DNA from 3 places in the Comamonas nitrativorans genome. Region 3 is predicted to be linked to each of the others. Evidence: predicted binding sites of a transcription regulator. Region 3 holds the regulator's gene; each other region holds the start of a gene.

Region 1 (4,097 bases), on a different contig from region 3:
GGCCGGCAAAGGCTTTGGCGCCGCTGCCGGGGGTGGCGGTGATGCGGGCGTAGTCAGCTTCCTGCGCCTTGATGTCCAGCCCCACCCAGTCGAGGTGCGGCAAGGCGGCAGACAGGCGTTCGGGGTACATGCCACCGGTGTGCAGGCCTGTGGCAAAACCGAGCGAGCGCACCTCCTGCAACGCGGCCAGCAGGCCGGGTTGCAGCAACGGCTCGCCGCCGGAGAAAACCACCGCATCGAGCAGCCCCTGGCGCTGGCGCAGGAAAGCCAGCACCTCGCCCCACTGCATGGCCGCAGGCGCGGTGGCGTCGAGCAGATCGGGGTTGTGGCAATAGCCGCAGCGCCAGGGACAGCCCTGGCAGAACACCACGGCAGCGAGCTTGCCGGGAAAGTCGATGCTGGTCATGCGCGTCAGGCCGCTGACGCGCAGTGTGGCGGCCCCCAATGCAATATGGCGGGCCATGGGGTTAGCGCTGTTCGCGGAAGAACTGGCGCTCGTGATGCTCGCCCTGCTTGCCGATGTTGAAGCTGGCCACCGGGCGGTGGTAGCCCATGACGCGCGTCCAGACTTCGCAAGGTTGACGTTCGGCATCGGTCAGCTGCACGGCAGCGGTCAGGGCGGCGGTTTCGGGGGTAGAGAGTGCATTCATGGTGGTTGCTTTCAATTGAATAAAGGGATAGCTTGTTTCGCTTGTGTTCATTGGTTTTTAAAGATAAAAGTATCTGAAAATGCCTTTTTACCAGCGGTAGAAGCTATGGTTTTCATCACGCTGCCTGCAACTGCTGGCGGCGACGTTTTTCTGCCAGGCGCTCTTCATCGCACTTGGGACAGAACGGGTGTTCCCCGGCCAGATAGCCATGCTGGGGACAAATCGAGAAGGTGGGCGTGACGGTGATGTACGGCAGCCGAAAGCGCGTGAGCGAGCGCTTGACCAGCTCCCGGCAGGCCGCGCCGCTGGACAGGCGCTCGCCCATGTACAGGTGCAGCACCGTGCCGCCGGTGTATTTGGTTTGCAGCGCTTCCTGGCGCTCCAGGGCCTCGAACGGGTCGTCGGTAAAGCCCACGGGCAGTTGCGAGCTGTTGGTGTAGTAGGGCTGCTGGGGCGTGCCGGCCTGCAGGATGTCCGGCCAGCGCTTTTTGTCTTCCTTGGCAAAGCGGTAGGTGGTGCCCTCGGCCGGCGTGGCCTCCAGGTTGTAGAGGTGGCCGGTTTCTTCCTGGAAGGCGACGATGCGCTCGCGCACATGGTCGAGCAGGCGCACGGCAAAGGCATGGCCCCAGTCGCTGGTGATGTCATGCACGTTGTGGGTGAAGTTGCGCACCATCTCGTTAATGCCGTTCACCCCCAGGGTGGAGAAGTGGTTGCGCAGCGTGCCCAGATAGCGCTTGGTGTAGGGGAACAGCCCCTCGTCCATCAGTTGCTGGATCAGCCGCCGCTTCACTTCCAGGCTGCGCTTGCCCAATTCCAGCAGGCGGTCCAGCGCGGCCAGCAGCGCCGCCTCGTCGCCCGCATGCAGATAGCCCAGGCGGGCGCAGTTCACCGTCACCACGCCCACGCTGCCGGTCTGCTCGGCGCTGCCGAACAGGCCGTTGCCGCGCTTGAGCAGTTCGCGCAAGTCCAGTTGCAACCGGCAGCACATGGAGCGCACCATGTGCGGCTCCAGCTCGGAATTGACGAAGTTCTGGAAGTACGGCAGGCCGTACTTGGCCGTCATGTCGAACAGCAGGTCGGCATTGGCGCTTTCCCAGGGAAAGTCCTTGGTGATGTTGTAGGTAGGAATGGGGAAGGTGAACACCCGGCCCTTGGCATCGCCCGTGGTCATCACGTCGATGTAGGCGCGGTTGATCATGTCCATCTCGACCTGCAGGTCGCCGTAGCTGAACGGCATTTCCACGCCACCGATCACCGGCACCTGCTCGCGCAGATCTTCAGGACACGTCCAGTCGAAGGTCAGGTTGGTGAACGGCGTCTGCGTGCCCCAGCGCGAGGGCACGTTCAGGTTGTAGATCAGCTCCTGGATGCACTGGCGCACCTCGGCGTAGTTCATGCCGTCCTTGCGCACGAACGGGGCCATATAGGTGTCGAACGAGGAAAACGCCTGCGCCCCGGCCCACTCGTTCTGCAGCGTGCCCAGAAAGTTCACGATCTGCCCGACGGCGGAACTCATGTGCCTGGCCGGCCCGGCCTCGACCTTGCCCGGCACGCCGTTCAGCCCCTCGTGCAGCAGCGTGCGCAGCGACCAGCCCGCGCAATAGCCGCTGAGCATGTCCAGATCGTGGATATGCAGGTCGCCGTTGCGGTGCGCCTCGCCGATTTCCGGCGCGTAGACGTGCGAGAGCCAGTAGTTGGCCGTGACTTTCCCCGCCACGTTCAGGATCAGCCCACCCAGGGAATACCCCTGGTTGGCGTTGGCGTTCACACGCCAGTCGGCACGGGTGAGGTATTCGTTGATGGCGCTTTCCACATCCACCTGGATGGGGCTCTCGGCTTGAACTTTGGCCTGCGCTGCGGTAGGGGTCACGACGGACATAAACACTCCAAAACACTATATGTAGCGTTTATCGTATTTTCAAAACACTAGATATGGGTTTGCATCAGATCAAAGAAACACCCTTCACCGGCACCGGCAGCAGGGGTATTCAAATGTTTCCAGACTCGCCTTTCGGCCTGGGTGCGCACCGTAGAGGCCGCATGTTTTCGCACCAATCCCGATCAAATTTCTCAACAACGCACCGGCAAGATTTGACAAAGATCAGGTCATCTTGTTGGCAAAAAAACTACATTTCAATGATTTTTCATATTGCGGTTGCTCCATGTCTGCTTCTTCCAGCCCCACCTTGACCCTGCCGCCAGCGCCCGAGCTGGTCTGCCCCGCTGGCAGCCTGCCAGCGCTGAAAGCCGCCATCGACGGCGGTGCCGATTGCGTTTACCTGGGCCTGCGCGACGCCACCAATGCCCGCAACTTCGCGGGCCTGAACTTCGACGAAAAAGCCATCCAGGAAGGCATCGCCTACGCCCACAACCGGGGCCGCAAGGTGCTGATGGCACTGAACACCTACCCCCAGGCCAGCAACCCGGCGCCCTGGCGCTCGGCCCTGGACCGCGCTGCGGCCTGGGGCATCGACGCCGTCATCCTGGCCGACCCCGGCCTGATGCGCTACGCCACCGACCGGCACCCGCAACTGCGCCTGCACCTGTCCGTGCAAGGCTCGGCCACCAACCACGACGCCATCAACCTGTACCAGCAGCAGTTCAACATCCAGCGTGCGGTGCTGCCGCGCGTGCTGTCGCTGGAGCAGGTCAAGCAGGTCGCCAACCGCACCAGCGTGGAGATCGAGGTGTTCGGCTTCGGCAGCCTGTGCGTGATGGTGGAGGGGCGCTGCGCCCTGTCGTCGTACGCCACGGGCGAATCGCCGAACACGCATGGCGTGTGTTCGCCCGCCAAGTTCGTGCGCTGGAAAGACACCGACACCGGGGTCGAATCGCGCCTGAACGGCGTGCTGATCGACAAATACGGCCACGGCGAAAACGCGGGCTACCCCACGCTGTGCAAGGGCCGGTTCGACGTGGGCGAGGAAAGCAACTACTACGCGCTGGAGGAACCCACCAGCCTGAACACCCTGGAGCTGCTGCCCCAGCTGGTGAAGATGGGCGTGCGGGCCTTCAAGATCGAAGGCCGCCAGCGCAGCCCGGCCTACGTGGCGCAGGTCACCAAGGTCTGGCGCGAAGCCATCGACCACTGCATGGCGCAGGGCCATTTGTACGCCCCCAAGACGGCGTGGATGGCCAGCCTGGACCAGGTGGCCGAAGGCCAGCAGCACACCCTGGGCGCCTACCACCGGCCCTGGAAGTAAACCAGTTTTTATAGCTTTCAGCGCTTTCCCTACAAGGGTCAGCACCTGATTCAACCCGATTTTTTGATTGCAATGATGAAGTTATCCCTCGGCCCGGTGCAGTACTACTGGCACCGCGACACGCTGTTCGAGTTCTACCAGTCCATGGCGCAAACGCCGGTGGACATCGTTTACCTGGGCGAAGTGGTCTGCTCGCGCCGCCACGAGCTGCGCCACAGCGACTGGCTGGACATTGCCCACATGC
Region 2 (4,097 bases), on a different contig from region 3:
GCGATTTTGTCCACGTGCTGGTTGCAGGTATCCAGCGGCAGCCAGCCTTCGGGCCAGCGGGTCTTGTGCATCCACGGGGCGTTGCCCAGCTCCTTGCCCAGCTTGAGGCTGGCGTTGAGCAGGTGGTAGTAGTGGCGTTCGGCCACTTCGTGGATGAACTGCTTGCCTGCCTGGTCGGTGTAGCGCTTGCCTTCCTTGGCCATCAGGTGCGCCAGGCCCAGGATGCCCACGCCGGCATTCAGGCGCTTGCGGCTGGTCACGCCCACCTGGGGCAGCTCGTAGTGGGCCAGGTGGATGCACTTGTCGATCATCAGGAGCGCGTAGTAGGCCACTTCGGCGTACTGCTCTTCCGACTCGACGTTGGAGACGACGATGCCCGCCAGATTGCACGTGGCCACCTCGGGTGCCGAGCGGCGCACGATGAAGTCGATCGGCGTGCCTTCCAGCGCATCGCCCGCCTGCAGGTCGTCCGGCCACATCAGGCTGTTTTGCGAACCGCGCTGCACCTGCACCTGGGTCTTGCCGGGCAGGGTGCGGCGGGTGCCGTCGGCCAGTTGCACTTCGACGAAGGAGATGTCGTCCTCGGCGTACAGCTCCGTCACATGGTTGTACGGTGCCGTAGGCAGGGCGATTTCGGCGCACAGGTTGGAGCTGTAGATCGTGTCCTTGAACGGCGTGTGGCGGTTCATCTCCGAGATGTTGTGTTCGTACACGCGGCCCGTCTCGTTCCACTCGTTGCTGGCGGTAATGAGCAGTTCGCGGGCGCTGACCCACGTCTTCGGGAAGTTCTCGTCGGCGGCGTAGCGCTCGTAGATTTCCTCGAACTTGGCTTCATCGCCGCTGTACAGCGCCGCGTGCAGATCGGGGGCGGTGAAGATGTTGAACAAAAAGATGTCTTCGTTGCGGGCCACCTTGCGGGCGAAGAAGCGGTTGCCGCCCCACGAATAATCCATGCCACGGATTTTCTTGTCCTCGGTGGACATGGGGTTCTTCAGGCGCAACAGGGTGTCCACTTCCGGGTCGAAGATCGGGAAGTAGGTCGTGCAAGCACCGCCCCGGCCGTTTTGCAGGTTGGATTTGACCTCGGCCACCAGCGCCCGGTAGTAGGGCAGCTTGCCCTGGTGGCGGATGACGCCGCCGCGCACCGGGTCGTTCACCGAACGGGTATTGATGTGCGCCCCGATGCCTGCACTCATGTACGTCATGGTGTTGGCGATGTGGTTGCCCACGGCGATCGAGCGGGCGTTGTCCCCCACCGTATACAGGCAACAACTGGCGTAGCCGCGCAGCGGCGTGCCCAGGTTCACATGGTTGGGGGTGGGCGCGTTGATGCGGTTTTTCGACAGATGTTCGTAGAAACGCTGCACGTCGCGCATCCGGCGCTCGCGCGGCTGGTCGACGGACAGCGCCATCGCCATGCGCATGTAGATGAACTGGGGCGATTCGTAGTACACGCCCTTGACCCGGTCGGCAATGGCGTACTTGGTCAGGTGGGTGTGCAGCTGGTAGTGGGCGTACTCGAAGTCGCGCTCGTGGTCGATCCACTCCTGGATCACCGCGTATTCGGATTCGGAGTAATCCAGCATTTCCATGAAGCCCAGCTGTTGCAGCTTGCGGTGCAGATCGAGCACCGTGGGGCGGCGGTTGCGGTACAGGTCCTTGCGGATCAGGGTGGCGTACAGGCGCCCGGCCATGCGGTTGTACGACCAGGTATCGAAGTTCAGGCAGGTGCGGATGAGCTGCTGCTGCAACTCGCGCGAGGTGGCCGTGGTGGACATGGACGAGACGGTTTCCAGCACCGCCGAAGGCCAATCCACCGAATCACCCAGGGACTGTGCGGCCCATTCTCCCCACTGGTTGAGCTTGGAGGGGGTAAACGGCTCTGTGTGGCCGTCGCGCTTGATAATGGACTCGAGCATGGCGTTTCTTCAGCAAAAAGACCGCTCATTACGGTGAATTCGCGGTCAGTATCAATCTAGGAGCAATAAAAGTAGCAACAGCGCCAAAAACACAATATCTAGTGTTTTTTTATACTGAGAATACTACCTATAGTGTCCCGGATTGTAGACCCGTTGAATGCCGCCGGCTGTAACAACGCATGTCTCAAGGCAAAAATCGGAGGGGCACGCCGGCATCCCCCCAGTCCTGCGGACGGCAGGTAAACAGCAGTACCTGATGGCGCTGCGCAGCATCGAACAAGGCCCGTTTCATCTGCGCCAAACGCTGGGCATCGCTGTGCACCAGGGCGTCGTCCAGCATCAGCAAGGTGGGCTGCCCCGCCTCCCGCAACACGTCGGCGTAGGCCAGGCGGCTCAGGATGCCCAGCTGCTCCTGACTGCCATAACTGAGCAATTCCACCGTCCCCTGGAACGTGCCAGCACCCCCGGTGTCAGCGTGGATATGCGCTGGCGCCAATTGGCCATCCAGCTCCAGCGTGGCGCCCGGCTGCAACAGCCGCACATAGTGCTGCAAACGCTGGGCCAGGGGCGCCTGCAGCCGCTGCACCGCCGCCAGGCGAGCCGCTTTCAAGCGCTGCACCAGGAGCTGCAAGGCATCCGCCCGGCGCTGCTGGGCCTGGGCGCGGCGCTCCTGCTGGGCCACGGTGGCGGCCAGCAGCGCTGCCTCTTCCTCCAGGCCGCTGGCGCCCACGGCATCCAGGAGGGCCCGCAGGGCGGCGATTTTCTCCTTGCGGATCTGGCGCTGCTGGGCATGTGCGGCCAGGCTGTTCTGCAGGCGCTCGATGTCCTGGTGCGCCCATTGCAGTTCCGGTGCCTGCAGGGCCTGCGCCTGGGCCTGCAGGCTCTGCTGCAAGGCAGCGGCCTGGGTTTGCAGCTGCACCAGCTGCTGCCGATCCTGGGCCTGCTGAACGGGCGCCTGCTGCAATTGCTCGGCCAGGGCGGTGTATTCCCGCTGGGCAGTGTGGTGCTGCTGTTCGGCCAGGGCATGGGTTTGCCGTGCCTGTTGCAGTTGCTGCAGCCCTTCCTTCCAGGCTTGCTCTGCCGCCTGTGCCGCACTTTGTGCCCCGTCCCAGGCCGGGGAATCGGCCACAGCGGCGGGGATCTGCTCCCATTGGGCCGCATAGGCCTGCGTCTGCGCCTGAACCTGCTGCCACTGGGTATGCAGCAGCTCTATCCCCTGCGGGGCATGCAGCTGCAGGGCTTGTTCGGCCAGGGCCAGTTGCTGCTGCCCCTGTGCCTGCCGTTCCCACAGGGTCTGGGCGGCGTCCACATCGGCCACACCCAGTGGGGCCAGGGCCGCTGCCAGTTGCGCCTGGGCCTGGGCCAGCCGCTGGCGGGCCTGGGCCGCTTCCTGCCCGGCAGGGGTAATGGTCAGCTGCCCGCCGCCCGGCAATTGCACGACGGTGGCGGCATCCAGCGCCATCTGTCCCCGGCCCTGCCAGCACCCGGCAGCCCCGTCCGATTGCCACGGCACCGCAGCGCTGGCGGGCAGGTCAAAGGCCACCACGGTGGCGGCTGCCTGGTACTGGGCGCTGGCGATGTGGACGGCCCGCTCCAGCTGCTGCAACCGGGAAATATCGGTCTTTTTGAGCGTAACCGCAGACAGTTCCTGCGCTAGCTGCTGCACTTTTTGCAAACACACCTGCGCCTGCTGCCAACTTTCCTGCAACGTCTGTTGCTGTTTCTGGCTGGCTTGCCAATGCTGCTCCAGTTCACTGCGCTGCCGGGCCCGGTGTTGCGCTTCCTGGGCCTGCTGCCACTGCTGCCGGGCCTGTTCCAGCGCCTGGTGCAGGCGTTCGGCTTCCTGCTGGCAGCGTGCCAGGTGCTGGCGGGCCTGTTCCACATCGTCCTGCGCCTGGGCCTGGGCTTGCTTGCGCTGCTCCAGGCGCTGCGCCTGCGTGGCCTGGGCCTGCAGGGTCTGGGCAAGCCAGTCCATCTGGCGCTGCAAGTGTTCCAACTGCTGCTGGTCCTGCTGGTGGCTTTGCTGCAATTGCTGCGCCTGCTGCCGATGCGCTTGCGCCTGGGCCAGTTCGGCCTGCCAGGCCGTTTCGGGGCGCAGGCGCTCATCGTCGGCCTGGGCCCGCAGCAAGTCGGCCAGCGCATCCACCTGGCTGCGGTAATCGGCAATGCTGGTTTGCA
Region 3 (4,097 bases):
CGTGCTGCTGTCGGACGAGGCCACCAGTGCGCTCGACCCGGAAACCACCCGCTCCATCCTCGACCTGCTGCGCCAGGTCAATCGGGAGCTGGGCGTGACCGTGGTGCTGATCACCCACCAGATGCAGGTCATCAAGCAGATTGCCGACCGTGTCGCCGTGATGGAGGCCGGGCAGGTGGTGGAGCTGGGTTCCGTGCTGGACGTGTTCACCAACCCCACCCAGCCGATCACCGAAAGCCTGATCGACGAAATCGTTCCGCAGGAACTGCCCGCCAGCGTGCAGGCGCGTGTGCAAGCACTTACCCAGAGCCTGCCGGCCGGCGAGAGCGGGCAGTTGCTGCGTCTGTCCTACGCGGGCGATTCGGCCTACCAGCCGGTGCTGTCGCACCTGATCCGGGAACTGGGGCTGGACTTGTCCATCCTGCACGGCCAGATCGACGAAATCCAGGGCCAGACCTTCGGTTCGCTGGCGGTGTTTGCCAGCGGGGCGGCGGTGCAAATCGATGCGGCCATTGCTTATTTGCAGCGCAGCGGCGTGCAGGTGCGCCAGCAGCAGAAAGGAAGCGGCGATGTTTGAGAATTTTTCCGCCATGATGCTGGAGCTGTTCGTCGAAGCCCTGTGGGAGACGGTCATCATGGTCGGTGTCTCCGGCGTGCTGGGCGCGGCCTTCGGCATCCCCCTGGGCGTGTTTTTGCGCCTGACCGATCGCGGCGGCGTGCTGGAGAACACGCCGCTGAACGCCATCGTCGGCGGGCTGGTGAATGCCGCCCGTTCCACGCCGTTCATCATTCTGCTGGTTGCCATCATCCCGTTCACCCGCTGGGTGACGGGCACTTCCATCGGCACCTGGGCCGCCGTGGTGCCCCTGACCGTGGCGGTCGCGCCCTTCATCGCCCGTCTGGTGGAAACCGCGTTGCGCGAGGTCGATGCCGGTCTGGTCGAGGCAGCCCAGTCCATGGGGGCCACGACCGGGCAAATCGTCTTCAAGGTGCTGCTGCCCGAGGCCATGCCCGGCATCGTCGCGGCGCTGACCATCAGCCTGGTGAGCCTGACCGGCTACTCCGCCATGGCCGGGGCCGTCGGCGGCGGCGGCCTGGGCGACCTGGGCATCCGCTATGGCTACCAGCGCTTCCTGCCGGACGTGATGCTGGCGGTGGTGTTGATCCTGATCGTCTTCGTCCAGATCATTCAAAGCCTGGGCGACTGGCTGGTGCGGCGCATCAGCCACCGTTAGAACATAAAAGGAGCTATTTCCGATGATGAATAAAGGGTTTCAAGGGTAAATGGCCCTGAAATCCTTTATTTATCAGCGGTACAAGCTCCTTTTTTAAAAGAAAACCCGCTGCGCGTAGTTCGTGCAGCGGGTTTTTGTCGAGAGCGCCAAAGCAGGCAGGGTCAGCGCACCGCGTCCACCAGATTTTTGAAGTCGTCCACATCCTCGAAGCTGCGGTACACGCTGGCAAAGCGGATGTAGGCCACCTTGTCGAGCTGGTGCAGCTCCTGCATCACCATTTCGCCGATGCGGCTGGAGGGCACCTCCCGCGAACCGGCGTTGAGGAGCTGCTCCTCCACATGCTCGATCGCCGCATCGATGGCCGGGGCGGGCACCGGGCGCTTGCGCAGCGCCAGCGTCAGCGAGTCCTTGAGCTTGTTGCGGTTGTATTCGGTGCGCCGCCCGTCTTTCTTCACCACCATGGGGAAGTTCACGTCCGGGCGCTCATAGGTGGTAAAGCGCTTGGCGCAGGCGGCGCACTGGCGTCGCCTGCGGGTGAAGCTGCCGTCTTCGGCCACGCGGGTTTCCATCACCTGGGTTTCCGGGTGGTTGCAAAAAGGGCATTTCATGGCGCTGCGGTGGTAGGGCTTGCGAGCCGCTTAGTTGCTGTAGACCGGGAAGCGGGCCGTGAGCTTGGCCACTTCGGCACGCACGCGGGCCAGGTTGGCTTCGTCATTGGGCGCTTCCAGCACGTCGGCCACCAGGTTGGCGGTGATGCGGGCTTCTTCTTCCTTGAAGCCGCGCGTGGTCATGGCCGGGGTGCCCACGCGGATGCCGCTGGTCACGAAAGGCTTTTCCGGGTCGTTCGGAATGGCATTCTTGTTGATGGTGATGTGGGCGGCACCCAGGGCAGCCTCGGCGGCCTTGCCGGTGATGCCCTTGGCACGCAGATCGACCAGCATGACGTGGCTTTCGGTACGGCTGGAGACGATGCGCAGGCCACGGGCGATCAGCGTTTCGGCCACGACCTTGGCGTTTTTCACGACCTGTTCCTGGTACGTCTTGAATTCGGGTGACAGGGCTTCCTTGAACGCCACGGCCTTGCCGGCGATGACGTGCATCAGCGGGCCGCCTTGCAGGCCGGGGAAGATGGCGCTGTTGATGGCCTTCTCATGCTCGGCCTTCATCAGGATCACGCCGCCGCGCGGGCCGCGCAGGCTCTTGTGCGTGGTGGTGGTCACCACGTCGGCGTGCGGCACGGGATTGGGATAGGCGCCTGCGGCGATCAGGCCGGCGTAGTGGGCCATGTCCACCCACAGGATGGCGCCGATTTCCTTGGCGATCCTGGCAAAGCGGGCAAAGTCGATTTCCAGGGCGTAGGCCGAGGCACCGGCGATGATGATGCGCGGCTTGTGTTCGCGGGCCAGGGCTTCCATCTTGTCGTAGTCGATGGCTTCTTCGGCGTTCAGGCCGTAGGAGACGACGTTGAACCACTTGCCCGACATGTTCAGCGGCATCCCGTGCGTCAGGTGGCCGCCTTCGGCCAGGCTCATACCCATGATGGTGTCGCCGGGCTTGGCAAAGGCCAGCAGCACGGCCTGGTTGGCCTGCGAGCCGCTGTTGGGCTGCACGTTGGCCGCCTCGGCGCCGAACAGTTGCTTCACACGGTCGATGGCCAGTTGCTCGACCACGTCCACGTTCTCGCAGCCGCCGTAGTAGCGCTTGCCGGGGTAGCCTTCGGCGTATTTGTTGGTGAGTTGCGAACCCTGGGCTTCCATGACGGCAGGGGAGCAGTAGTTTTCGCTGGCGATCAGCTCGATGTGGTCTTGCTGGCGTTGGTTTTCGGCCTGGATGGCGGCAAAAACTTCGGGGTCGACAACTTGAACGGTGTTGGAACGTTGGAACATGTTGGATGTGGCAGTTACTGTGTGTGAGTCCCTTGGTAAGCCAAGGGCTGCCCAGGCGAACGGCTGAAAACGCCTGAAAGTTCCAGGCGGTACGCTCCCCGGTGGTTGGTGTGCGCCAAGGCACAAAACTGTTCCACATCAGCAGCGGCCGGACATGCCTGCCCGACCTTGCCTATCGCCAGTTGCGTACTCCGCGATTTTAGCTTACCGCCAGCGGTGGAACGCAAGGCGGGGGCTTATATGAAAGGCGTGGGGGCGCCTACATGTTCCCGGGATTGGCCGCCTCGGCCGGTTGCGTGTCGGCCAGTGCCAGGGTCGGGCTGGCTGCAGCAGCCGTGGTTTGAGGTGCCGGGGCGGGCGGCGGCGGGGCGGCATGGCCGGCAACCTGGCGGATGCGCTGGTACTCGGCCAGTACCTTGGCGGCATAACCGCCATCCGAAGGCAGGTTGGCTGCGCCGACGTAGTACTTCAGCCCCCCTTCGATGGAACCGGAGCGGCGGATGTATTCCTTCAGGATCGTCACGCCCACGCGCATATTGCTGACCGGGTCGAATGCAGCCAGATCGCCGCCGAAGTTCTCATACTTGTCCGTATGCACGCGCGTCATCACCTGCATCAGCCCCTGGGCACCGACGCTGCTTTGGGCAAACGGGTTGAAGCGCGATTCAATGGCCACGACGGCCAGAATCAGAGTCGGGTCGATCTTGTGCCGGGCGCCTTGTTCGTAGGCTTCGGTGACCAGGGCGGCCATCGGCTCGGCAGCCACCTTGTATTTTTTGCTCAACCAGTAGGCAATGGCGGCCTGTTCGCGGGGCAGTTCCTTGGGGTTGGTGGCGGTCGTGCGCTCAATGGCGCCGGGCTCGGGGGTCAGTGTGGCCACTGCTGCGTCGTCCTGGCGCTCTTGCAGCCAGGTGCGCAATTGCGCTTCGCTGGCCGAGCGCCAATCCGGGCGGACAACGAAGACCATGATCGTGCA

Evidence for each region. The regulator NrdR, encoded in region 3, represses ribonucleotide reductase genes. The targets are predictions, from matches to a motif close to CACNANATNTNGTG.
Region 1: a site for NrdR is predicted at 2,543-2,556, ahead of ACFO3A_RS01370 (ribonucleoside triphosphate reductase). Genes of this name have one in related genera too.
Region 2: a site for NrdR is predicted at 2,010-2,023, ahead of ACFO3A_RS11475 (ribonucleoside-diphosphate reductase subunit alpha). Genes of this name have one in related genera too.

Annotation. Positions count from the first base shown of each region.
Region 1 is NZ_JBHSEW010000001.1:279,131-283,227, forward strand. Features, by position in the region: gene ACFO3A_RS01360 (anaerobic ribonucleoside-triphosphate reductase activating protein) at 1-463, opposite strand, end outside; gene nrdD (anaerobic ribonucleoside-triphosphate reductase) at 468-650, opposite strand; gene ACFO3A_RS01370 (ribonucleoside triphosphate reductase) at 766-2,529, opposite strand; gene ubiU (ubiquinone anaerobic biosynthesis protein UbiU) at 2,813-3,853, shown strand; gene ACFO3A_RS01380 (U32 family peptidase) at 3,929-4,097, shown strand, end outside.
Region 2 is NZ_JBHSEW010000009.1:160,658-164,754, forward strand. Features, by position in the region: gene ACFO3A_RS11475 (ribonucleoside-diphosphate reductase subunit alpha) at 1-1,919, opposite strand, end outside; gene ACFO3A_RS11480 (AAA family ATPase) at 2,104-4,097, opposite strand, start outside.
Region 3 is NZ_JBHSEW010000015.1:35,664-39,760, forward strand. Features, by position in the region: gene ACFO3A_RS14175 (methionine ABC transporter ATP-binding protein) at 1-577, shown strand, start outside; gene ACFO3A_RS14180 (methionine ABC transporter permease) at 570-1,235, shown strand; gene nrdR (transcriptional regulator NrdR) at 1,397-1,843, opposite strand; gene glyA (serine hydroxymethyltransferase) at 1,874-3,121, opposite strand; ZMP/ZTP riboswitch at 3,164-3,317, opposite strand; gene ACFO3A_RS14195 (lytic transglycosylase domain-containing protein) at 3,381-4,097, opposite strand, start outside.